4 regions of the Pantoea sp. X-Soil-OKNW-556 genome follow, and region 3 is predicted to be linked to each of the others. Evidence: predicted binding sites of a transcription regulator. Region 3 holds the regulator's gene; each other region holds the start of a gene.
The links. The regulator CRP, encoded in region 3, controls carbon source genes, mostly activating them, when cyclic AMP is high. The targets are predictions, from matches to a motif close to ATGTGANNNNNNTCACAT.
Positions count from the first base shown of each region.

Region 1 (5,928 bases), 1.9 Mb from region 3:
GAAGTATCAACACACAACGCGCGCGCCATCTGGCATGGTTGCCTGAATATCGGCGGCAGGCGGTCGATGATTTCTTTGCATTGCGGGACAGGCCGCCCAGGCCGCGCCGCGCCACCACCGAGAGAAAACTGCGTGATACAGTGGCACAGACGCGCGCCGCCAGCCTTGCCAGAACCAAGCCGGTTATCGCCACCAGCGTGGAGACAGGCGTGTCATTCACCCTAACGGGTAGCGCTCAGATCGTGGCCGCTGGTTTTGGTCCTTCGCATGTCTCCCAATGCTGCAACGGCAAGAGAGCAACACATAAGGGTCACACTTTCCACTTTGCTTAATCACCCGGCCCTATGGGGTTTACCCGGCGAAGCCGGGGGAGGGATTTTAATGACCACCCGTTTTGACACCCGTCAGACAAAACCAGAATCGTGGTAAACTTAATGGTAAATAAAACATTACCCCACCGACCAGCAGGATAAAACATCATATTTAAATGGGGTTAAAGACGATTAGCGCGCTAAGAATGCATATTCAGATGCAGGAGATTAACACCCGACAACAACTGGCACCGCTGCACGAAGGGCGTCTCGATCTTGGTGTGATGCGTAATACGCCGTTACCGAGTGATTTGCAGCATCAGCTGTTGCTGCGCGAACCCTTGTGTGCAGTGGTGCACTGGGCGCATCCACTGGCCGATGCCGAGGCTATCTCGATTCAGGCGTTGGCGAACGAACCTTTTGTCTTTTTCGATCCACTTGGGGGCACCGCCTTATATGGCGAGATCCTGGCGTTGCTGCACCGCTACCAGATCAAACCCTTTATTACCCAGGAAGTCGGGGAAGCGATGACCATCCTCGGCCTGGTCGCTACCGGATTGGGAGTGTCGATTTTACCGGCCTCATTCCGTCGTGCACGGCTCGCCGATGTGGTGTGGTTACCGCTGCATGAGGCTGATGCGTTGTCTGAAGTGTGGCTGGTGTGGTCAGCGACGCGCGAGCCGAGTGCGCAAATGGCAAATATGATGAAGCTGTTACAACGTAACGCTGAAACTTAAGCCAGACGGTGCGAAAACAGCCCGACATTATGTGCGACAAATCACATATCTAATCAAATATTTGGCGCTATCCGCCAATCTGCCGCACCATAGTTGCTATTTATTTAGAAGCGCGAAAATAACCGGGAGCAGGGCGTGAATCTGGACAGTCAACCTGGCCACATTGACCAAATAAAGCAGACCAACGCAGGCGTGGTTTACCGACTGATCGATCATTTCGGCCCGATTTCGCGTATTGAACTGTCCAAACGTGCTCAACTGGCTCCCGCCAGCATCACCAAAATCGTGCGTGAAATGCTGGACGCGCATCTGGTGCAGGAAACCGAGTTTCAGGAGCCTGGCAGCCGTGGCCGTCCGGCTATTGGTCTGGTTCTCGATACCCTTGCCTGGCACTATCTGGCAATCCGCATTCAACCGGGTTACATCACCCTGACATTACGCGATCTCAGCAGTCGCGCCTTACAGGAAGATCGTCTGCCACTGATTGCCAGCCCGGACAAACCGCTGTTGCAGGAGCTACAGGAGCTGGTTGATGCCTTTTTTATTCGCCATCAGAAACAACTTGAACGTCTGACAGCCATCGCCATCACCTTACCCGGCTTGATCAATGCGGCCTCGGGGGTGGTGCATCGTATGCCCGGTTACGCCATTCAGGATATGCCGCTGGGCGAAACCCTGTCGCAACGCACCGGCGTGCCGGTGTTTGTCCAGCACGATATTTCTGCCTGGACGCTGGCCGAATCGCTGTTTGGCGCGTCGCGCGGTGCGCAGGACGTCATCCAGATTGTGATTGATGAAACCGTGGGTGCCGGGGTGATTACTGGCGGGCAGCTGCTGCACAAAAGCGGGCGGGCGCTGGTGGAAATTGGCCATACCCAGATTGATCCCTATGGTCAGCAGTGCTACTGCGGTAATCATGGCTGTCTGGAAACCGTGGCCAGCATCGGTAGCCTGCTCGGCCTGGCAGCGCAGCGTTTACCCGCTCAGCCGGAAAGCCGTTTGCACGGTGTGCCGCTGACCATTGAAGCCCTGTGTCAGGCCGCCCAGGAGGGTGACCGTCTCGCGAGTGATGTGATTGCCGGTGTCGGGCACCATATCGGTCGCATGTTGGCGATGATGGTGAATATCTTCAACCCGCGACAAATTCTTATCGGCTCGCCACTGAATCTGGCCGCCGACGTGCTGTTTCCTGCCGTGAGTAGCACCATCCGTCAGCAGGCGTTACCGGCCTATAGCGATGAAATCCAACTGGCTCCCACCGCGTTTAACGATCCCGGCACATTAGGTGCCGCGGCGTTAGTGAAAGATGCCCTTTATTCCGGTTATCTGCTGATAAAACTGCTTCAGGGCTAATCCGCCCGCCTTAAGTTTGTTCTAACGCAATCTGTCAGGTACGACATTTCCTTAAACTGCTCCTTCGTCACCTCTGGTTCACATCGCTAAACGAAGGAGGAAGGGTGAAAACACTCTTTATCACCGGTACCGACACCGCGGTGGGCAAAACCGTGGTTTCTCGCGCGCTGTTACAGTGCTTTGCACAGAATGGTCAGTGCGCCGTAGGTTATAAACCTATTGCCAAAAGTGCTAAACCCACCCCTGAGGGTTTACGCAACAAAGATGCGCTGCTGTTGCAGCAGGCTTCGGGCCTGGCATTACCTTATGCCGCTATTAACCCCATTACCCTGGAAGAGGATGAAATCAGCACCAGCCCAACGCACCAAATTGATTACCCGTTGCTGAGTAAGGGACTGGCCGCATTGCAGGATCGTTCGCCGCATGTGGTGGTGGAGGGCACAGGCGGCTGGCGCAGCCTGATGAATGATCTGCAACCGCTGTCAAATTGGGTCAAAAAGGAGCAATTACCGGTTGTGCTGGTGGTGGGCATCAAAGAGGGATGCATCAGCCACGCTTTACTGACCGCAGAGGCAGTGGCTCAGGATGGTTTACCGCTGGTCGGTTGGGTGGCAAATCGTATCAACCCTGGCCTTGCGCATTATGCTGAAATCATTGATGTACTGAGTGAAAAACTGCATGCCCCTTTGTTAGGTGAGTTGCCTTACTTACCCCGTGCCGAGCAACGAGAGCTAAGCGGCTATCTCGATCTATCCTTGCTTGCGACGCATGTTGCGCACAACGACAGTGCAAAACCTGCGGCATGATGAAACGAAAAGTGGCAAATGATAATCGGCTGAATCTAAGGTTGCAGATTCAGCCGTATTTTTTTGTTGATTAATCTCTTTTAAATTCAATGATATGTTAAAAATATCACTGAATCTTATTGCTCTGGCGTGATTCATGCATCAGCTGGTCTGATGAATTTACTGCCGGAGCACCGTTATGTCGCACTCAGATGAAAAAGGTTTGCTGTATGGGCTGGAACAACGCATTGGCCCAGCCCCCGCATTTTTTGCCGCACTGCAACATGTGCTGGCAAGCGTGGTGGGCATTATCACGCCACCACTGATTATCGGTTCGGTATTGGGGTTACAGGCTTACATTCCTTATCTGATTAGCATGTCGTTATTGGTTTCAGGCCTGGGAACCTTTATTCAGGCGCGCCGTTTTATGGGTGTCGGTGCCGGGATGATCTGCCTGCAAGGCACCAGTTTTGCGTTTCTTGGCGTGATCTTATCCGGTGGCTTGATGGTGAAAGCGCGGGGCGGTTCACCAGAAGACATTATGGCGATGATTTTTGGCTGTAACCTGATAGCCGCATTAATCCCGATGTTGATTAGCCGCTGCATTGCGCCGTTGCGTAAGGTGCTGACGCCGGTAGTCACCGGTACGGTGATTACCCTGATTGGTATCAGCCTGATCAAGGTCAGCATCACCGACTGGGCGGGTGGTCACAATGCTGCCGATTTCGGCGCTCCGTGGAATCTGGCGTTGGGGGCGTTGACCTTGCTGGTGATTGTGGCGTTGAACCGTTCGCGTAATCGCTGGGCGCGCTTAGTGGCCGTGGTAGCGGGCATCGCAGTGGGTTGTATCGCCGCCGCCCTGACCGGCCATCTGCAACTTAAACCGATGGCCGAAAGCAGTTGGTTGGTGATGCCGGGCTTCTTCCGCTTTGGTTTTAATTTTGACTGGGCGATCTTTGTGCCGATTGCGCTGGTATCGGTGATCAGCGTGATCGAAGCGGTCGGGGATTTAACTGCCAACTGCCTGTTATCGCGTCAGCCGATTGAGGGCGAGGGTTTTCAGCGCCGCCTGCAAGGCGGTATCCTGGCGGATGGTATCAGTTGTGTGCTGGCCGCGATGTTCTCCGCATTTCCCAACACCACGTTTGCCCAAAACAACGGCGTGATTCAGATGACCGGCGTCGCCAGTCGTTATGTGGGGATGGTGATTGGTTTGATGCTGGTGCTGTTGGGTATTTTTCCAGTGATTGGCAACCTGTTGCAGCAAATTCCCGCCCCCGTGCTGGGCGGAGCGACGTTGGTGATGTTCGGTAGCGTGGTGGCTGCCGGTATCCGGGTAATGACACAGTCGCCGCTGGGTCGCCGCGAAATGCTGATTGTGGCCGTCTCTTTCGGCCTGGGCCTGGGAGTGGAAGCCGTGCCGGATGTGCTGAAACAGTTCCCGATGCTGGTAACCAATCTGTTTGGTCATGCGGTGACAACCGGCGGGATTCTGGCGATTGTGCTGAACGTGATTTTGCCCACGGAGCAAAGTCATCAGCCCCTCGCTTCAGCAGCAGAAGAGTCACATTAAGTGTCAGTGCCAGAGCGCAACATGAAGAGAATACTCAGATAAAAATCAGCATTTGATTATCCTGATTATTGAATAATGAAGAGCCAATACGGTCAACATTCAGTTTTAATGTTGACCGTATTCGCACTCACTTAATCTTAATTAAGGATGAATATGATTACATCAACAGGAGCAACAGAACCAACAGCAACGCCCGCTTCGTTGATTAGCCCGGACAGCAGCACGACCTGGTTAATCAACAGATGCATCAATACAACCGAGATACCTGTTACGTTCACGCGTCCCACCACAACATCAGTGACCGAAATTCATTCAACAGCCCAAAAAACCGTTAAAACTATTTTTACCAGACTACGCATCAAGCCTACCGACCTGCGTAAACATGCCTATATGGAGACACAAGACTTATGCATTGCGTTATTTAATAAATATAAGATGTTCGAAGACGGCTGCCTGAAGATCGCAGAGAGACTGACAGAAAGTAAACATATCACGGCTTTTGAAATGCGAGCCTCACAGATATTAACTGCTTTTAATTTCTACCAAAGAGAAAGCCATGATGATAGAACTCTGCATGATAAAAAAGAAATAGACATTGCCCTGTTCTATAGCATGGAAAAAATTCTGTCATCTCCGGTTGATATTGAATGCTTCAAACAGCGCCTTGCTGTGGAATATCCACTTTCAATTGATGAACTGAATAGCCTTACCGACAGGGTGATTAACGATATCGATAGTCGATTTCTGACAAATTATCTGCGTGTCGAGCTACCCGATCACACTGACAACACTGGGCGCGCTAAAGGTCATCACGTTTGCAATTCACCATTGGATGTCACCCTGAGTGAGGTCGTTGAGATAATCAGTGACGTGAATACGCAGCACAGAAAAGTTGTCATCGTTTTTGACTTTGACGATACGCTGGCGCGCGGACATGGCCCGGTTATCGTTGGTGGTACCAATCCAGAGGCAGTAAACCTTAGCAAGTCAGATGACATTCAAGGCTCATACCTTGATAAAATCGAACGAGTCATTAAACAACTCAATACACTAGACAATCTCAGTGTTTTCACTTGCATCATCTCATCGCGGCCACTTATTACGGATTGTATGATAGATATCGTCTCATTTTTAATTAAAAACAAAATTGGACATTTTTTTGGTCTCGA
Region 1 is NZ_AP035990.1:2,232,576-2,238,503, reverse strand. Features, by position in the region: partial or broken gene AC6I8T_RS10390 (LysR family substrate-binding domain-containing protein) at 515-1,048, shown strand; gene mlc (sugar metabolism global transcriptional regulator Mlc) at 1,184-2,401, shown strand; gene bioD (dethiobiotin synthase) at 2,506-3,207, shown strand; gene AC6I8T_RS10375 (nucleobase:cation symporter-2 family protein) at 3,386-4,759, shown strand; gene AC6I8T_RS10370 (hypothetical protein) at 4,913-5,928, shown strand, end outside.
Region 1: a site for CRP is predicted at 1,078-1,095, ahead of mlc (sugar metabolism global transcriptional regulator Mlc). Genes of this name have one in related genera too.

Region 2 (5,928 bases), 3.9 Mb from region 3:
GCCTGAATGCTGTGTTGACACTTTGGGGCGCGCAAGCGCCCCTTTTTTATTACGCGTCAGGCGTGACGCCATACTGTTGGAACCACGCCAGCATGCGCGTCCAGCCATCTTTTGCGGATTCCGCATGATAGCTCGGACGGTAATCAGCGTTGAAGGCATGACCCGCTTCGGGATAAACCACAATCTCCGCTTTGGCATTGGCGGCGTGCAGCGCCTGGCGCATCTGCTCAACGCTCTCCAGCGGAATCCCCTCATCCTGACCACCGTACAGGCCCAGCACCGGGGCATTCAGATCAACCGCTATATCAATCGGGTGCTTCTGCTGCTTGAGCGTCTTATCACCCACCAGGCGACCATACCAGGCGACCGCCGCACGCACCTGCGGATTGTGCGCGGCAAACAGCCAGCTTATGCGGCCGCCCCAGCAGAAACCGGTAATCCCCATACGCCGAATATCGCCGCCGTTGCGGGCGGCCCAATTGGCGACATGGTCGAGGTCGGATAACACCTGTGAGTCCGGCACTTTGCTTACCAACTCTTTGAACAGGGTTGGGATATCGGTGTATTCGCTCGGATCGCCCTCGCGGAAATAGAGTTCCGGTGCCACCGCCAGATAACCCTCCAGCGCCAGACGGCGGCAGATATCCCGGATATGCTCATGCACGCCAAAAATTTCCTGGACTACCAACACCACCGGCAATGTCCCTTGATACTCTTTCGGGCGGGCATAAAACGCGGGCAGATTTTCCCCCTGGCTCGGAACCGAGGTTTCTCCGGCATGGATTGCCTCGCTGTGGGTAAGGATGGTGCTGCTGGCGGTCGGTTGGACGGCGGGAGCAAAGCCACCCGTTGCAGATTTTTGTGCCATATTGTCTTCGGTTTTCATTGTTCTCTCCATGCTGGCAAGTGCGCAATCACGTAACTATAGCCTGGCCGTAGAGGCCGGGCGGGTGTAGGTTTCAGAGGGGATACGCATGAATTCTTCTTCTCTATTAACACCGCCGACTGAACTTACACAGCACCGGATGTAGCAATTCAGAATGGCAGACCGCTGATGTGTGACTTAAATCACGAAAATATTTTCTGTTAATGTAACTTTCATTATTTATAGTGAAATTACTCACATATTTATCGCGTCTGCTGACGTAAAGTGGCGCGCATATCCCTATATCTACCAGGAGTCTGTTATGGCCCAGTCTGACGTTTTCCACCTTGGCATCACCAAAGCCAGCCTGAAAGGAGCCACACTGGCCATCGTTCCCGGTGACCCGGAGCGCGTGAAGAAAATTGCGGCGTTGATGGACAACCCGCAACATCTGGCGTCGCACCGTGAATTCACCACTTATCTGGCTGAACTGGAGGGGAAACCGGTGGTGGTGTGCTCCACCGGCATCGGCGGGCCGTCCACCTCAATTGCCGTCGAAGAACTGGCGCAACTCGGCGTGCGCACCTTCCTGCGCGTGGGCACCACCGGCGCGATTCAGCCGGGCATCAATGTCGGTGACGTGTTGGTCACCACCGCATCAGTACGCCTGGACGGTGCCAGCCTGCATTTCGCACCGATGGAGTTCCCGGCAGTAGCCGATTTCACCTGCACCACGGCGCTGGTGGCGGCGGCGGAAGCCTGTGGCGCAAAAACCCATATCGGCATCACCGCGTCGTCAGATACCTTCTATCCCGGCCAGGAACGTTACGACACTTTTTCCGGGCGCGTGGTCAGCCGCTTCCAGGGTTCCATGAAAGAGTGGCAGCAGATGGGTGTCCTCAACTATGAGATGGAATCCGCTACACTGTTAACCATGTGCGCCAGCCAGGGGCTGCGAGCCGGTATGGTGGCGGGTGTCATCGTGAACCGTACGCAGAAGGAGATCCCGGATGCGGCGACCATGAAACAAACCGAAAGCGATGCGGTGAAAATTGTCGTTGAAGCTGCGCGCCGGTTAATGTAGCGCGCCCGGCAGCGGGCTATGGTTCGCTGCCCGTTAAGGATGCGCGCAAGTTCAGCGGATTACTGAGAGTCTTTTATGCGCAAAACTGTTGCTGTTCAACGCCCGGCCTTTATGACCAACCCGGTAGCGATGCAATCCCGTGTCGAAGGTGCGGCCGCGCGCTTCCGTCAGGCGATGGCGGCGGCGGATTATCCCGCCGCCCGCCGCTGCTGTGAAGACGTGCTGCGTGTGATGCCACATAACATGCAGGTGTTAAGTGACTACGCGTTGACTTTGATGCGCACCGGTGATTACAACAAGTCCTACAAAACCTACCTGAAAATCTATCAAGCCTCCGCCGACCAGCGGGCACAGGCGTCTGAAACCTGGCTGGATGGCCTGACTGAAGTGTGCGGCTGGCTCAATAAAGCGGATGAGGTGGCGCGTTACGGGCTGGAATCGTTGCAGCAATCTGATGCGAAGTTCAGTACCGGGCAGAAGCACCCGATCCCGGCTGAGGCACCACCGGCTTTTGATGCCAGCAAGCCCCAGGAAAATATCATCGCCTTTAGCCTGTATGGCAATCAGCCGCGATATTGCGAAACCCTGATTAAAAACGTTGAGGTAGCACGCGAACTCTACCCGGCCTGGACCTGTCGCGTTTATCTGGATGACAGCGTACCGCAGCATGTCTGGCAACGTTTGCAGCAGCCTGATGTGCAACTGGTCGACATGTCTGAGGAAAAAACGTTGTTCCCGACGTTGTGGCGTTTCCTGGTGATCGACGACCCCAGCGTCAAACGCTTCATCGTACGTGATGCCGACTCACTCCTTTCTGAACGTGAAGTGGCCGCAGTCGATGCCTGGCTGCATTCGCCTTACTGGTTCCATCATATGCGCGACTATTTTACCCACACCGAGTTGCTGCTGGCGGGGATGTGGGGAGGTTGTCATGGCGTATTCAGCCAGGTGGAACAACAGATGCGGGATTTCATCGCTGAGTATCAGGGCAGCGAACGTTTTACCGACCAGTTCTTTCTGAAACGGGCGCTGTGGCCGACAGTACGTGACAGCATCCTTAATCACGACGATATTTTCCGTTTTCATCATGCTCAGGCGTGGCCCGCACATCCTCCAATCCGCTGGCAGACGGACAAGTTTCATGTAGGCAGCAATGCCGGGTTTTCCAGCATGGCGGGGAAAGCCAGCGTGGCGGATGCCGAGTGGCAGCAGGTTACACTCACCTGGGCCGGGCAAAGCTGGAGCTATCCGGCCAGAGTGCGCAACGGCGAATGGGAACTACCGATGCCATTTTTCCTGATAGAGGCGTGGAAAGCAGGTGAGTTAACGGTGCAGACGTTATAAGCCGCTATCCGGCAGAATTGTCTGGACATTCATACAGTACGCCTCTACCTTTTCCCTCAGCGAGACGATCCGCGGGGGAATTATGGATCAGCAACTTATCATCATTAGTGGCGCATTGGCGTTGGCCGGTTTTGGCATCGGCTGGATTGTGGCGCAGATGCGAGCCGGTCATCAACAGGCCAGCTTCTTAACGGAACGCCGCTTATCTGAAGAGGCGCAACTGCGTCAGCAGCAGCAACTGGAGCTGGCACAGCAGCAGGTGCAATTGCGCGAGCAGGAACTACGCCAGCTGCACGGTGCGTTGAGCGGTGCACAGGAGCGCCTGCAACAACTCGATTACTGGCGCGGCGAAAGCGAACAGCTCAGCCGTGAACTGCGCAATCAGCTGGAGGTGAACAGCGCGCAGGAAGCCGAATTGCGTGAAGTCACCATCCGCCTTGAAGAGACACGCTTTGCCGCTGAGGAGAAACAGCGTCTGCTGACCAACAGCGAACAGCGCCTGAGCGCCCAATTCGAAAATCTTGCCAATCGCATCTTCGAAAACAGCGGTCGTCGTGTTGATGAACAAAACCGCCAAAGCCTGAACAGCCTGATTGGTCCGCTGCGCGAGCAACTGGACGGATTTCGTCGTCAGGTGACAGACAGCTTCGGCCAGGAAGCGCGCGAACGTCACACGCTGGCGCATGAGATCCGTCAGCTGCAACAACTGAATGCGCAGATGGCGCAGGAAGCCATCAACCTTACCAAAGCCCTGAAAGGCGACAATAAAATCCAGGGGAACTGGGGCGAAGTGGTGCTTGGCCGAGTGCTGGAGGCTTCCGGCCTGCGCGAAGGCCATGAGTATGAAACCCAGGTCAGCGTGCAGCTGGAATCGCAGGGCAGGATGCAACCGGATGTGATCGTACGTCTGCCGCAGGGCAAAGATGTGGTGATTGACGCCAAAATGACGCTCATCGCCTATGAGCGCTACTTCAATGCCGAGGATGAAGCCACGCGCGAGCAGGCGATTCAGGAGCACATCAACGCGGTGCGCGGTCATATTCGCCTGTTGGGGCGAAAAGATTATCAACAATTGCCCGGTTTACGCTCTCTGGATTATGTGTTGATGTTTATCCCGGTTGAACCGGCCTTTCTGCTGGCGATCGATCGTCAGCCGGAGCTGATCAGCGAAGCGTTGCAGCAGAACATCATGCTGGTCAGTCCCACGACGTTGCTGGTGGCGCTGCGCACCATCAACAACCTGTGGCGTTATGAGCATCAAAGTCGCAACGCCCAGCGTATTGCTGACCGCGCCGCGCGCTTGTACGACAAAATGCGGCTGTTTGTCGATGACATGAGCGGCATCGGTCACAACCTGGATAAAGCGCAGCAAAGTTATCATCTGGCGATGAAAAAGCTGGCGGAGGGGCGTGGCAATCTGATTGCGCAAAGTGAAGCCTTTCGTTCGCTGGGTGTGGAGATCAAGCGTCCGATTAATCCGCAGCTGGTGGCCCAGGCACAGCCGGAGGAGTCTGATAATGATTGGGCCGATGATGAGCAGCCTGATGAAAAAACAACAGATTCTTCCGCCGCTTCCCTGCGCCGTATCAACGAATAACGCGCCGGTCGCGTGCCCGGCCAGCGCAACTCTGATACACTTCGCGAAGTATTGTTTGTGGAACAGGTAAAACCCATGGCAGATGAATCACAGCAGGAAACTACCCACTTTGGCTTTCAGACCGTCGCCAAAAGCGAAAAGGCAGATAAAGTCGCCGACGTGTTTCACTCCGTAGCGGCAAAATATGACCTGATGAACGATCTGATGTCGTTTGGCATCCATCGTGTCTGGAAGCGTTTCACCATCGACAGCAGCGGCGTTCGCCGTGGGCAGCGCGTGTTGGACCTCGCCGGTGGTACGGGCGATCTGACGGCAAAATTTTCCCGTCTGGTGGGCGAAACGGGCCAGGTGGTGCTGGCGGATATCAACAGCTCAATGCTGAAGATGGGCCGCGAGAAACTGCGTAATCTTGGCATTTCCGGCAACGTCAGCTATGTGCAGGCGAATGCCGAAGCGTTGCCATTCCCGGATAACTATTTCGATTGCATCACCATCTCTTTCGGTCTGCGTAACGTAACCGAGAAAGAGAAAGCGCTGGCATCGATGTTCCGCGTGCTGAAACCGGGTGGCCGTCTGCTGGTGCTGGAGTTCTCCAAACCGTTGCTGGAACCGCTCAGCAAAGCCTACGATGCTTACTCGTTCCATATTCTGCCGCGCATTGGTCAACTGGTGGCGAAGGATGCAGAAAGCTATCGCTATCTGGCGGAATCCATCCGTATGCATCCCGATCAGGAAACCCTGAAGGCGATGATGAATGACGTCGGTTTCGAAAATACCACTTACTTCAACATGACTGGCGGCATTGTCGCGCTGCATCGCGGCTTTAAGTTCTGACAAATCATGGCGATGACTTTCACTCCTTTGATTACTGGCGGTCTTGAGACCGCCCTGAATCGTGTTTTATACCGCGATCGCAGCCTGAAAGCCGCGCGTCAGCGTCTGGCGGGTAAGGTGCTGATGCTGCGCTTGCAGGAACTCTCCTTCCCGCTGGTGCTGGTGTTCAGCGAAAACCAGCTGGATGTGCTGAGTGACTGGCAG
Region 2 is NZ_AP035990.1:231,520-237,447, forward strand. Features, by position in the region: gene metE (5-methyltetrahydropteroyltriglutamate--homocysteine S-methyltransferase) at 1-6, shown strand, start outside; gene AC6I8T_RS01020 (dienelactone hydrolase family protein) at 50-886, opposite strand; gene udp (uridine phosphorylase) at 1,188-1,949, shown strand; gene AC6I8T_RS01030 (tetratricopeptide repeat protein) at 2,025-3,293, shown strand; gene rmuC (DNA recombination protein RmuC) at 3,376-4,890, shown strand; gene ubiE (bifunctional demethylmenaquinone methyltransferase/2-methoxy-6-polyprenyl-1,4-benzoquinol methylase UbiE) at 4,966-5,724, shown strand; gene ubiJ (ubiquinone biosynthesis protein UbiJ) at 5,737-5,928, shown strand, end outside.
Region 2: a site for CRP is predicted at 1,109-1,126, ahead of udp (uridine phosphorylase). Genes of this name have one in related genera too.

Region 3 (5,928 bases):
GGCGTTGATGTGTTCGACAATAAACTGACTGTGCGTCACCCAGAGCCGCATATCTTTCAGGTACTGCGAATTGAAGCCCGGCTCGGTCATCGCCTGATTCAGCGAGTTAAACATGGCGTTATGCGCCTGGTTGACCTTGATGCGCTGATACGCCAGTTTCTCCGGTGACTGCTCCGGTCCGAGCAATAATTGCATCGCTTCCTGGTCGGCTTCCAGCGCATCGTGCGCATTCTTACGCAGTAAGCCGCTCTGCCACTGCGGCCACAGCCAAATCATGCCGCCAAAGGCAATCAGACATCCCATTAGCGTATCCATCATGCGTGGCAGCAGGAACTGCGCGCCATTCAGTGACAGCAACTGGAGCGAATACACCGCCGTCACCGTAAAGCCAATCATTGACCAGCCGTAATATTTACGTGTCACCAGATAGCTGGCGAGGGTGATCGCCAGCATAAACAACAGGGTGATGGATTCCGGTACGTCAAAGCGTAACGAGGCGGCAGCAATCAACAGCCCGGCAAAGGTGCCGAGCGCTCGGTGTTGAATTCTTACCCGCGTGGCGCTGTAGCCATTCTGGCTGACGAACATGGTGGTCATCAGAATCCAGTAAGGTTTGGGGATGTTGAAGAACAGCGCCAGCGCGCTACCAAACATCAGCATCACGGCAAAACGTGCAGCGGTGCGTAAGGCGGGGGATTTCAGCGACAGATAGCTGCGCAGCGCCGGAAAAAACGGCAGACGCCGTTGGCGATCGGCCATCAGATCACGGGTATACAGCGGTTTCTGGGTGCGCAGCACGCGCGCAATGCGGCTGAAGTGATACAGGCAGAAATTCCCCACCGGATTGTCCGGGTGCTGGCGGGCAATTTTTTCCAGCGCACCCAGCTGCTTATCCATTTGAAACCGTTCCGGCAGTTGGTGATACAAAATGGCATCGGCCAGCAAGCGCAGACGGGCGGAGATGGTCTTGGCATTCCAGCGAATCACCGCTTCAGCATGGCTCTGCTCCACCAGCTTTTGCACTTCTTCCGGCTGATGCAGGCTGACGGAGATATGTTCCTGCAAATCGAGTGCCACCTGAAAGGCACGCGTCAGGCGTTTATGGCTGTTATCGCGGCTGGCCGACAGCATATGCATTTGCTGGTAGCAGGTGGTGATCAGATCTACCGCTTTTTGCTGGCGTGCCAGCAACGGCGGCAGCGCTTTCTCCGGGTCGGTCAGCTGCGTCAACAGGGTATATTTGGCATCGCAATAATCCGCCAGCTCACGGTACAGCAGGCTCAGCGACTCGCGCATCGGCTGCTCTTTCCACAGCCAAAACCAGAACCAGTTGAACAACCCATACCACAAGGTCCCGCCGATATAGAGCAGCGGAGGCACCCAGATCGGCATACGTCCCACCAGGCTCAGGGTAAAGATGGAGGCAATCAGCGTGGCGGGTAACAAGCGGCCATGCAACGGGCTGATCTCACCCGTCACGCCCACTAATAGTGGCAGCACCAGCAGAATCAGCGGCAGGGGGACGTGATAATCCGTCAGCCACTGGATCAGAAAGCTGCCGGTCGCAAACAGGGAACCGCCAATAATCAGGCGTTTAAAAAAGCGTTTATGGGGCGTATCAAGACCGGCGATGTTGCAACAGGCGGGCACTAAGGAGAACAGCAAGCCTTTTTGCAGGTCGCCAAACAGCCAGCCGAGGGCCACGGGCAGGCACAGCACCAGCGTTTGCCGCAGGGCATAGTTCACTTCGGGATGATAGATGATTCGACGCCACATCAGCTCATCGCAGACAAAAACGGCGTGATGCTGCCATCACGCCGTGGGTGAGAAGAAATTAGCGGGTGCCGTAAACGACGATGGTTTTACCATGTGCGGAGATCAGGTTTTGATCTTCCAGCATTTTCAGAATACGGCCAACTGTCTCGCGTGAGCATCCGACGATCTGACCAATTTCCTGACGGGTGATTTTGATCTGCATCCCGTCCGGGTGGGTCATGGCATCGGGCTGTTTGGCCAGATTGAGCAGCGTCTGCGCAATGCGACCGGTCACATCAAGGAAGGCAAGGTTGCCCACTTTTTCTGATGTCACCTGTAGGCGACGCGCCATCTGCGCCGAAAGACGCATTAAAATATCCGGGTTTACCTGAATCAGCTGACGGAATTTTTTGTAGGAAATTTCAGCCACTTCGCAGGCAGTTTTGGCTCGTACCCAGGCACTACGTTCCTGACCTTCTTCAAACAGGCCAAGCTCGCCGATGAAATCCCCCTGATTGAGGTAGGAGAGAATCATCTCTTTGCCTTCTTCATCCTTGATCAGCACCGCAACGGCACCTTTCACGATGTAGTAGAGCGTTTCCGCTTTCTCACCCTGATGAATCAGGGTGCTTTTGGATGGATATTTGTGAATATGGCAATGGGACAGGAACCATTCGAGTGTAGGGTCTGTTTGCGGTTTGCCGAGAACCATTCGCTATTATCCTCTGTTGTAATCGTGCCCAAAACACAGGGGGCAGTTTTCCCTGTCAGGCGGTGAAATCGTAGAGCGCTTCCTGTTAAGGAAAATTATTCGGGTGGACTCTTAAGCCAGGCTTCTGATTCTTCCCGCCTTCGTCTATTGCGACGAAAATATTTTCAGCTCTGTTTGTAGCACAGCTTTTGCTAGCTGTCTTCTGTTGTCTCGCTTCAGCAAAAGGGCGATTAGTCTGGATTGCTGTTTCTCAGGTGAAAGCGTACTCTGGCGGCAAATCAGCCTATTCAGGAGAAAGAATAATGCAGGCACGGGTTAAATGGGTGGAAGGGCTTACCTTTCTCGGAGAATCCTCATCAGGTCACCAGATATTAATGGATGGCAATTCGGGCGACAAAGCACCGAGCCCGATGGAGATGGTGCTGATGGCGGCAGGCGGTTGCAGCGCGATTGACGTCGTGTCGATCCTGCAAAAAGGGCGCAATGATGTGAAGGATTGTGAGGTCAAACTGACCTCGGAACGTCGTGAAGAAGCGCCACGCATTTTCACACATATCAACCTGCATTTTATTGTTACCGGCAAAGCGCTGGGCGATAAAGCAGTGGCGCGGGCGGTTGATCTGTCGGCTGAAAAATATTGCTCGGTAGCGATTATGCTGGGCAAAGGGGTAGAAATCACCCACAGCTACGAGGTTATTGAACTCTAGCCCGGTCGTAACGGCGCGATAAATCGCGCCGTTACGGTTATGTTTGATTATTCGATGCGTTTGCCTTCAATCAGTCGCTGCACCAGCGGCGTCATAATCAGCTCCATCGCCAGACCCATTTTGCCGCCGGGCACCACCAGGGTGTTCATATGCGAGATAAAGGAATCCTGAATCATCGCCAGCAGATAGGGGAAGGCAATACCTTCCAGACCACGGAAATGGATCACCACAAAGCTTTCATCAAGTGATGGAATTTCACGCGCAGCAAACGGGTTAGACGTATCGACGGTGGGTACGCGCTGGAAGTTGATATGGGTGCGTGAGAACTGCGGGGTGATGAAGTTGATGTAATCTTCCATCGAACGCACCACCGAATCCATCACCGCTTCGCGTGAATGGCCGCGCTCGCTGGTGTCGCGAATCAGCTTTTGAATCCACTCAAGGTTGACGATCGGTACCACACCTACCAATAAGTCGACGTGTTCAGCCACGTTGTGCTGCTGCGTCACCACCCCGCCGTGCAAGCCTTCATAAAACAACACATCGGTGTTTTCCGGCAGCGGCTGCCATGGGGTGAAGGTACCCGGCACCTGATTCCACGGCACGGCCTCGTCATAGGTATGCAGATATTTGCGCGACTGACCAAGACCGGTTTTACCGTATTGCTTAAAGGTTTGCTCCAGCAGGCCAAAATCGTTGGCCTCCGGGCCGAAATAGCTGATATGACGGCCAAGGTCGCGCGCTTTGCGGATCGCCATGTCCATCTCAGGGCGCGTGTAGCGATGAAAACTGTCACCTTCGACCTCTGCCGCATGCAGGTTCAACTGCTGGAATATTTTGCGGAAGGCAAGGCTGGTGGTGGTGGTTCCGGCGCCGCTGGAACCGGTAACGGCAATGATCGGATGCCTGGCTGACATAACAAAGCTCCCTGTGAAGTCCGGCGATGAGCATTGTTAGCACGAAAAGCCGGGATGTGCATTAGCCGCGAAATTCACCGCGTGCCATGATATTGACGGTTTCGTGCAGTTCTGACCACACCAGTACTGCGTCACCGCGTTCCAGCTGGCGACGCACATCAGCGACTTTTTGCGCCAGACTGCGCTCCTGTTCACCGTAGTCGGTGCCTTCGCGTAATACAAAGGCTTCGATCAGGTTTTCCAGCGTTTCAGCTTCAAGTTGTTGCCACGGAATAATCACGATCATACATCCAGGTAAGTTGATAACCACTGCGGCACGCGTTGTTCCAGCCACATTTGCGGTCGTAGCAGCGTACCGCCAACAAAGCCGACATGGCCGCCTTGCTGCGTCAGCTGATATTGAATCGAGGACGACAGTTGCTCCGGCTTCGGTATTACTGCGTCGGTCATAAAGGGATCGTCCTTAGCATGGATGATCAGCAGCGGTTTGCGTACCCCGGTCAGCAGCGGCATCGCGCTGGCACGATGATAATAATCGCCTGCGTCGACAAAACCGTGTGCTCTGGAGGTGACGGCATCGTCAAAGTCGCGCAGGCGGCGCAGGGCGCGCAGTTCGCGTAAATCGACCGGCAGGGTGCCAGGCCAGGCTTTCAACTTACGTTTAGCGTTCTTTTTCAGCTGCGTCAGCAGGTAGTGCTGATAAAAACGTGAGAAACCGTTCTCCAGCTTCTGGCTACAGGGTTCCAGCAGCAGGGGCGCAGAGATGGCGACTGCGGCATCCAGCGGCGCATCATGTCCCTCCAACCCGGTCAGACATGCCAGCATATTACCGCCCAGCGACACGCCGACGGCGGTGGTGGGGACATCGCCCCATTCCCGCTTTAACCAGCGCAGAAAGTAGCTGGCATCTTCGGTTTCGCCGGAATGGTAAATCCGGTGCAGGCGGTTCGGTTCACCGCTACACCCGCGAAAATGCATCACCACTGCCAGCCAACCGCGTGCCTGACATGCCTGCATCAACCCATGCGCATAGGGGCTGTGAAAGCTGCCCTCTAAACCATGAAACAGCACCATGCGTGGTTTGTGCGCGGCCTGAATAGGGTCTTCACTCCACGCAAGATCGACAAAATCGCCGTCCGGTAAATCGAGGCGTTGCCAGTGTGGGCGCAGAGTCACGCGCCGCCTGAGCAGACGCGGCAGCAGAGTTTGCAGATGCGGATTGCGAAAACCGCTGAGAGGAATGAAGTCCTCTTCGGGCGGGGAGTCAAAATTACTGTGGTAAACGCTTGTCTGATGCATATCTCGCTGATAGTTTCGATGGGTTTTTTGGCTTTCCTGGGTGAGGAGCACCCGAATCAACATGGAACTGAGTCTGTTTTTGTCAATGCTGGGCTTTCTCTGGGTCGCTGCGATCACGCCAGGGCCTAATAATATGTTACTTACCGCCTCCGCTGCCAACTTTGGCTTTCTGCGTTCTTTCCCGTTGTTAATCGGCATCATGATCGGTATGCAGGCGATGCTGCTGATGGTGGCCTTTGGCGTGGGTGGCCTTATCCTACTCTATCCTGCCTTACATCTGGTTCTGAAAATCGCCGGTAGCCTTTATCTGCTGTGGCTGGCATGGAAAATCGCCACGGCGGAGTATGAGCAACTGGATACGGATTCGGCCCCGCCGGTTCCAACGCCGTTCTGGCAGGGCGGGTTACTGCAACTGATTAATCCAAAGGCGTGGCTGATGGCGTTGGGGGCCGTAGCCAGCTTTAGCCTGGCGGGGGCCGCTTACCTGCACTCGGTGGTAGCAATTAGCGTCGGTATGGCGTTGGTGAATGTGGTTTCC
Region 3 is NZ_AP035990.1:4,093,807-4,099,734, reverse strand. Features, by position in the region: gene AC6I8T_RS19150 (YccS/YhfK family putative transporter) at 1-1,776, opposite strand, end outside; gene crp (cAMP-activated global transcriptional regulator CRP) at 1,835-2,467, opposite strand; gene AC6I8T_RS19140 (OsmC family protein) at 2,770-3,174, shown strand; gene AC6I8T_RS19135 (phosphoribulokinase) at 3,222-4,091, opposite strand; gene AC6I8T_RS19130 (YheU family protein) at 4,153-4,371, opposite strand; gene AC6I8T_RS19125 (hydrolase) at 4,374-5,390, opposite strand; gene AC6I8T_RS19120 (LysE family translocator) at 5,452-5,928, shown strand, end outside.

Region 4 (5,928 bases), 1.7 Mb from region 3:
GGCGGAAACCATGTTCCCCAACGCGTTCAAAACCACAGACGCGACATTGGCGGGCAGTACCGTCAGCGAGGAGAAAAAGAACATCAGCGCAATTTTCGCCAGCAGCCAGACAATAATGGCCGGCGCGATCAGTTTCATATTTTTCCATGCCATGCGCATACTGGCGCGCATCGCACTCATCACACCCATCTTCTCATTGACCAGCATCACCGGTGCCAGCGATAGCAGGATCGCCAGCATCACCCCTGGCACCATCAGCACCATAAAGCCGAGTTGCACCAGCAGGGTGATTAAAAAGGTTTGCAGCAGCAATTTGGGCAGCGTTGGTGCTGAAGCACCGATGGCACGCAGCGCGCTCACACGCTGACCGCTTGATACCATCGGGATCAGGCACAGCATACCGCCTAATAACAAGGTATTTCCCACCAGCGCCGCGAAGGTGCCTGCTGCTGAGGCGCGCAGCAAAATACGCTGCTGTTCCGGCGACATATTCTGTACCAGTTCAAACAGCGAAGAAGCGCTGTCATCGCTCTGACTCAACAGCGACAACTGGTCAGCACCAGGCGTCAGGGCGTGGCCGATAATCACGGTTATAAATGAGGTAAGCAACGCCATCAGCACAATGGTAATCAGCTGATGGCGCAGAAAATTTCCTGTGTCACGGTATAACGAGCTTGCCGTGATAGACATGTACACTCCTTGGAGAAACCGGGTTAATTAACCCGGCGATTGTACATGTTCTGCGGGCAGGCTGGCACCCGGATTAGGACATCTTTCTGTCATCTCAGGTAAAGAAGGGTGAAAAAGAGCAGGTAAACCATAGCGCGCTCTGGCCCGATCGCAGGCTTCGTTCAGCACGCCATGTTCACCCGACATCTCAAATTCACGGCAAGGGGAAGGACGGTGTTGATAAATGCCGCAAGAGACGCAGCCGCCGATCTCGCCCTGCAATGCCACACAACGCGGTTCGCGTACGTTAGTGCCGCGCATATTCCGCATCAACAGGCTGAGGGGTTCGGTTAATTCAACGGGAACAAGGCCGCCCGCATCGTCAGCTTCGGCCCAATAGAAAGAAACACGGAAATGGGCGCAGCAGGCGCCACAGGTCATACAAGGGTTAAGTGAATCGCTCATTTGATCGCCCGCTTCTCCTAAGCATCGAACCAAAATCAACGGAAGAGAAATAGCAAAGTAGTCACGCTGTGAAATTTTCGCAAGGGGATTTTTATTACGCTGTGTAAGGCCAAAATTGATCTGAATCAATTCATTGTTTTATAAGTGATTTATTTGAATTGATTCACATGCATTTTGCCTGAAAAAGCGTTAGATCTTTGCCACCAACGCTGATCAATAACATCAACAATTCTGGCAAAGGAGTGAATATGAAACTGGCAAAATGCGCGCTGCTGGTGGCACTGGCGATCCCACAATTGGCACTGGCCCATGAGGCGGGTGACTTCTTTATGCGTGCGGGTAGCGCGACAGTACGTCCGACCGAAGGCTCTGACAATGTGCTGGGTATGGGCGGTTTTAACGTGAGTAATGATACGCAACTGGGTCTGACTTTTACCTATATGGCCACCGATAACATCGGTGTCGAGTTGTTGGCTGCGACGCCATTCCGTCATAAGGTTGGTCTGGGACCAACAGGTAATCTGGCAACAGTACGCCAGCTGCCACCCACCTTGATGGCGCAATATTATTTCTTCGACAGTAAAAGCCAATTCCGTCCGTATGTGGGTGTGGGTATAAACTACACCACATTTTATGATGCCAAATTCAACCAGACCGGTCGTGATGCGGGTCTGACCGACCTTAGCGTGAAAGATTCCTGGGGAGCGGCGGGTCAGGTGGGCGTAGATTATCAAATCAACCGCGACTGGATGCTGAATGCTTCACTGTGGTACATGGATATCGATACCACCGTAAAATTTAAAGCGAATGGACAACAACAGAATATTGATACCCGTATCGATCCCTGGGTGTTCTTCTTTGGTGTCGGTTATCGTTTCTGATTGGCGATGGGATGACAGTTCCAGGTCGCCATATATGGCGACCTGGTCTGAATATCAGTGGGTAAGCGGCAACGTTTGCGATGCTTCCTGCTGTCCATCGGCTGTTATTGGCGTAAACATCACCTCTTTTTGCAGCGGCAGATGGTGTGGACAGGCACCGTAAACGATGACGGTTTGTCCCGGAAGTACTGTGGTTTCATTCAACGCCACAAGCGCATCATCCGGAAGCAGTTTGATATCTTTGTCGAGTTGGATCGGCACTTTACCGTTATTCGTCACCGTCAGTCTTTGCTCTTTTATTCCCCATACCAGTGGCAGGGGGGCAGATTGTACTGCCTGAGAAAACAGCGAGCATAGCAGCAGTGCTGAAGGCACAAGGCAAAGAACCTTAATTGTCCTTGTCATATACGACTTCCTGAGCATTCGCCTCCTGACGAAACCGGAGGCGATGAGATAATCAACACGCCTTGATAATTACAAGGCGTGTGACAGGTGATTAACGGCGAACTTTAACCGTCTGGGTGGCAGTTGAAGAAAGGCCCGTGTTGGGGTCGGTAATTTTTACCTGAACGTCAACATCGAAATCTTCCATTACTACTGAGGCCGGATAATCGAGAGTCGCAATCTGACCATGTCGATGTTTGAACACAATCTTATTCGCGTTGTTCAGCACCGACCACTCAAACTTAGCGGTATCGAGTGAAGCATTACCCGGTAAGGTTGAATTGGCCGCACTCAGGGTTGCACGCAGGTTTCCTGTTGAAATGGTGTCGTTACCCTGAATTTCCAGATTGGCGATCGGTTTGGTTTCTGTCGCTTTTACCGTCACAGTGATATCACTGCTATCGGTTTTATCACCTTTTTTCACTGTCAGGCGGTAGGTAACCTTACCGCTTGTGCCAGGTTTGATCAGCGCACGGGCTTTCGCTGTGCTGACGCTCTGCACCCATGCTCCATTGTCCAGGGTTTGCATTGCGCCGATATCGTGACCCGAGACAATCGTCCACTTATAGGTATCCGCATTCTTACTGGCAGAGCCATCCAGTGGATAATTACGGGATTCTTTATTGCTCTCAACGGTAAAGTTGGTCCCTGCCACCGCAACCGGTGCATTCGTTGCTTTTTCAACAGTCATAACAACTGACTGCATATTATCTTGTAAGAAGATACCATTATTACGAAGATCGGTTGGGTCAAATGAAATACTGCCGCTGGTGCTTTGCTTACCGATCAGAACAAAATTGGAATGGTTGGTGTTAATTTCAGTTGCCAGCTCAGCAATCCATTTATCATTAACGTTAGCGGCAGTGATCTCTTTTTTAATATCAACCAGGTTGGTACCTTTAGTGCCACCCATCAAACGGAAGTGAACATATTCACCGGCTACCGGTTTGTGCTCGTGGGCAAATTTACTGTATTCAAACCAATCGGTAGTTTGACCGCCATCCTCACCACCCGGATTCTCGGGTTCAGTCGGTAATTCACCACTTCCTGGCTGATCGATTATCACATCACTACAGTTGTAAAAGCCTTCACCAGCGGGGTCATTACGCTGCCAGCGTGAAAAAATCACGGCACGGCCGGTACGGTCTGCCGGAATGGTGATATTAAAATCTTCGTAGCTGGAGTAAGCGCCCGGAACGTCTCCTGGTCTTTTTTGAGTTGCTTTGGAAGAAACAACGGTATCCAGTAACTCCACATCGTCCCAGCCCAGGGCTTTCTCTGCCGGATTGTACCCTTTTTTACTGATATAGAATTCAATCCATGAAGGGTCATGAGGTTGCGTATAGCCATAACGCATTTTGACCTTACCGTTGCTGTCTGGCTTGATCAGCGTGGTGTGCCATTCGGCGCGCGGTGAACTGAATCCTCTCCCTTTATCGGTACCTGAGCAAATGAGGGTGCTGGGGATCTCTTTTCTGGCTTGTTCTGCGCTGTGATTACCACCAACAAAACCTGTCAACTCTTGCCAGGTATAAATCGACTGACCACCATCATTGCTTTCTGCGGAGGCTTTTTTGCAGACATCAAGATTCTGGTTTTGATTGCAATAATACTGACGTGCTGGTGGCTCAACTAAGCCACCATGACCAAATACACTGGGTACGGAGCCAGCACAGATGCTACCAATTACTAAAGATAGCAACGTCCGATGTTTAAGTTTCATCAGGGAATATCCTTTTGATTATTCATTTGCTGTGTGATTAACAAGAAACGGTGGTTATCACCTTTTTTCGTGTGAATTATAAAAACGACACAGACGGGATAAAATAATCAAAGGATGAGAAAGAAGACGGGTTGATTTAGAAATGTCCTGATAATATTAAGATGTAGTGCAATAAAATCGGGCGACCAGATAGTCGCCCGATAACTTATTTGATTTGCATATTATTTACGACAGATTTAACACCGGCGACGGTGCGTGTCACCGCCACGGCACGGTTCGCCATTTGCGGTGAACTGACGAATCCACTCAACTGTACGCGCCCTTTGAAAGTTTCCACATTGATCTCCGTGGATTTCAGCGAGTCATCTTTCAACAACTCTGTTTTCACCTTGGTGGTAATCACCGTGTCATCGATGTAACCCCCGGTTCCTTCCTGCGTTGACGTAGGTGCACATGCGCTGAGTGCCAGCGCCATCACCGCAGCCATCAGCAATCCTGCAACGACTTTGAACAAATTCATCGGTTATCTCCTTGTCATACATGATGTTTCACCGCGATGTGACGGTGCGATTAAAGTGTGGTGTGGCGGTTGGGAATGGTCAAATGACCGGGTGGAAAAAACACGGAATATGGCGTTTTTTGCCACTTATTGATCCCATTGCTTTATTTGGCAATCGGTTACGCTGTGAACACCTCAGCCGCTGCCTTCAGGGATCAAACAATGAAAAAAACCCTTATCCTGATCATCGCCACCGTTGGCTACCTTTCCTGGTTACAACTTTTTGCCAGCCAGACATTGCCGGTGCCACACGCGCAGGCGGAATCCCGGCTGATTAATCCGCACCTGGGCACCATCTGTAAGGCGACCGCCGCCATTAGCTTCGGGCGTAATTTCCGCATCATGCAACTGGACAAAGTCGACGAACAGGGCGTTGCCTGGGTGCATTATCTGCGTCCATCGGATCATTCGCGCTGGGCGATTCGTTGTCGTTTACAGGAGGACCGGGTGATTTGGATGGCGGATAATCCCGACAGTGATGCACGTTGGCGCATCGGTCCGGACGATGAGAAGATCACCTGGCGTATCAGCGAAGACAATCTCACTCTCAGGCTGGTTTATCCGGATGGCTCTGGTGATGAGCAAACCTTTCCACTGGAGTAGGGAGAACGCCTTATCCGCCGTGCGGCAGATAAGGCGGGGCGATTAACGGGTTGCGGCCTTCAGATTGCTGACAAAGGCTTGCAGTTCGCTCAGCAAGGTCTCTGGTTGATGTTGATTACGTTCAATAATCTTCACAATAGCAGAACCAGAAATGGCACCGGCAGCACCGGCGCTGACGGCTTCTTTCACCTGACCCGGTTCAGAGATACCAAAGCCCTGCAACGGCGGAGCAGCATGGTATTCACGCAATTTGTCGATCAGGTGCTGCAACGGCACATGGGCACGGTTTTCAGAACCGGTCACTCCGGCGCGTGACAGCAGGTAAGTATAACCACGGCCATGCGAAGCAATTTCACGCAGCAGATCATCATCGGCATTCGGCGGGCAGATAAAGATCGGTGCCACATTGTGGCGCATTGCCGCCTGACGGAACGGGGCGGATTCTTCCACCGGCACATCGGCCACCAGGACGGAATCGACACCAACGGCTGCGCACTGGGCGTAGAAGTTATCGATCCCTTTGCTGAACACCAGGTTGGCGTACATCAACAGGCCAATTGGCAGCTCAGGGTATTTCTGGCGTA
Region 4 is NZ_AP035990.1:2,379,191-2,385,118, reverse strand. Features, by position in the region: gene AC6I8T_RS11085 (YciC family protein) at 1-690, opposite strand, end outside; gene AC6I8T_RS11080 (YkgJ family cysteine cluster protein) at 718-1,134, opposite strand; gene ompW (outer membrane protein OmpW) at 1,383-2,015, shown strand; gene AC6I8T_RS11070 (hypothetical protein) at 2,070-2,420, opposite strand; gene AC6I8T_RS11065 (lytic polysaccharide monooxygenase) at 2,512-4,182, opposite strand; gene AC6I8T_RS11060 (BON domain-containing protein) at 4,388-4,702, opposite strand; gene AC6I8T_RS11055 (hypothetical protein) at 4,904-5,344, shown strand; gene trpA (tryptophan synthase subunit alpha) at 5,387-5,928, opposite strand, start outside.
Region 4: a site for CRP is predicted at 1,286-1,303, ahead of ompW (outer membrane protein OmpW). Genes of this name have one in related genera too.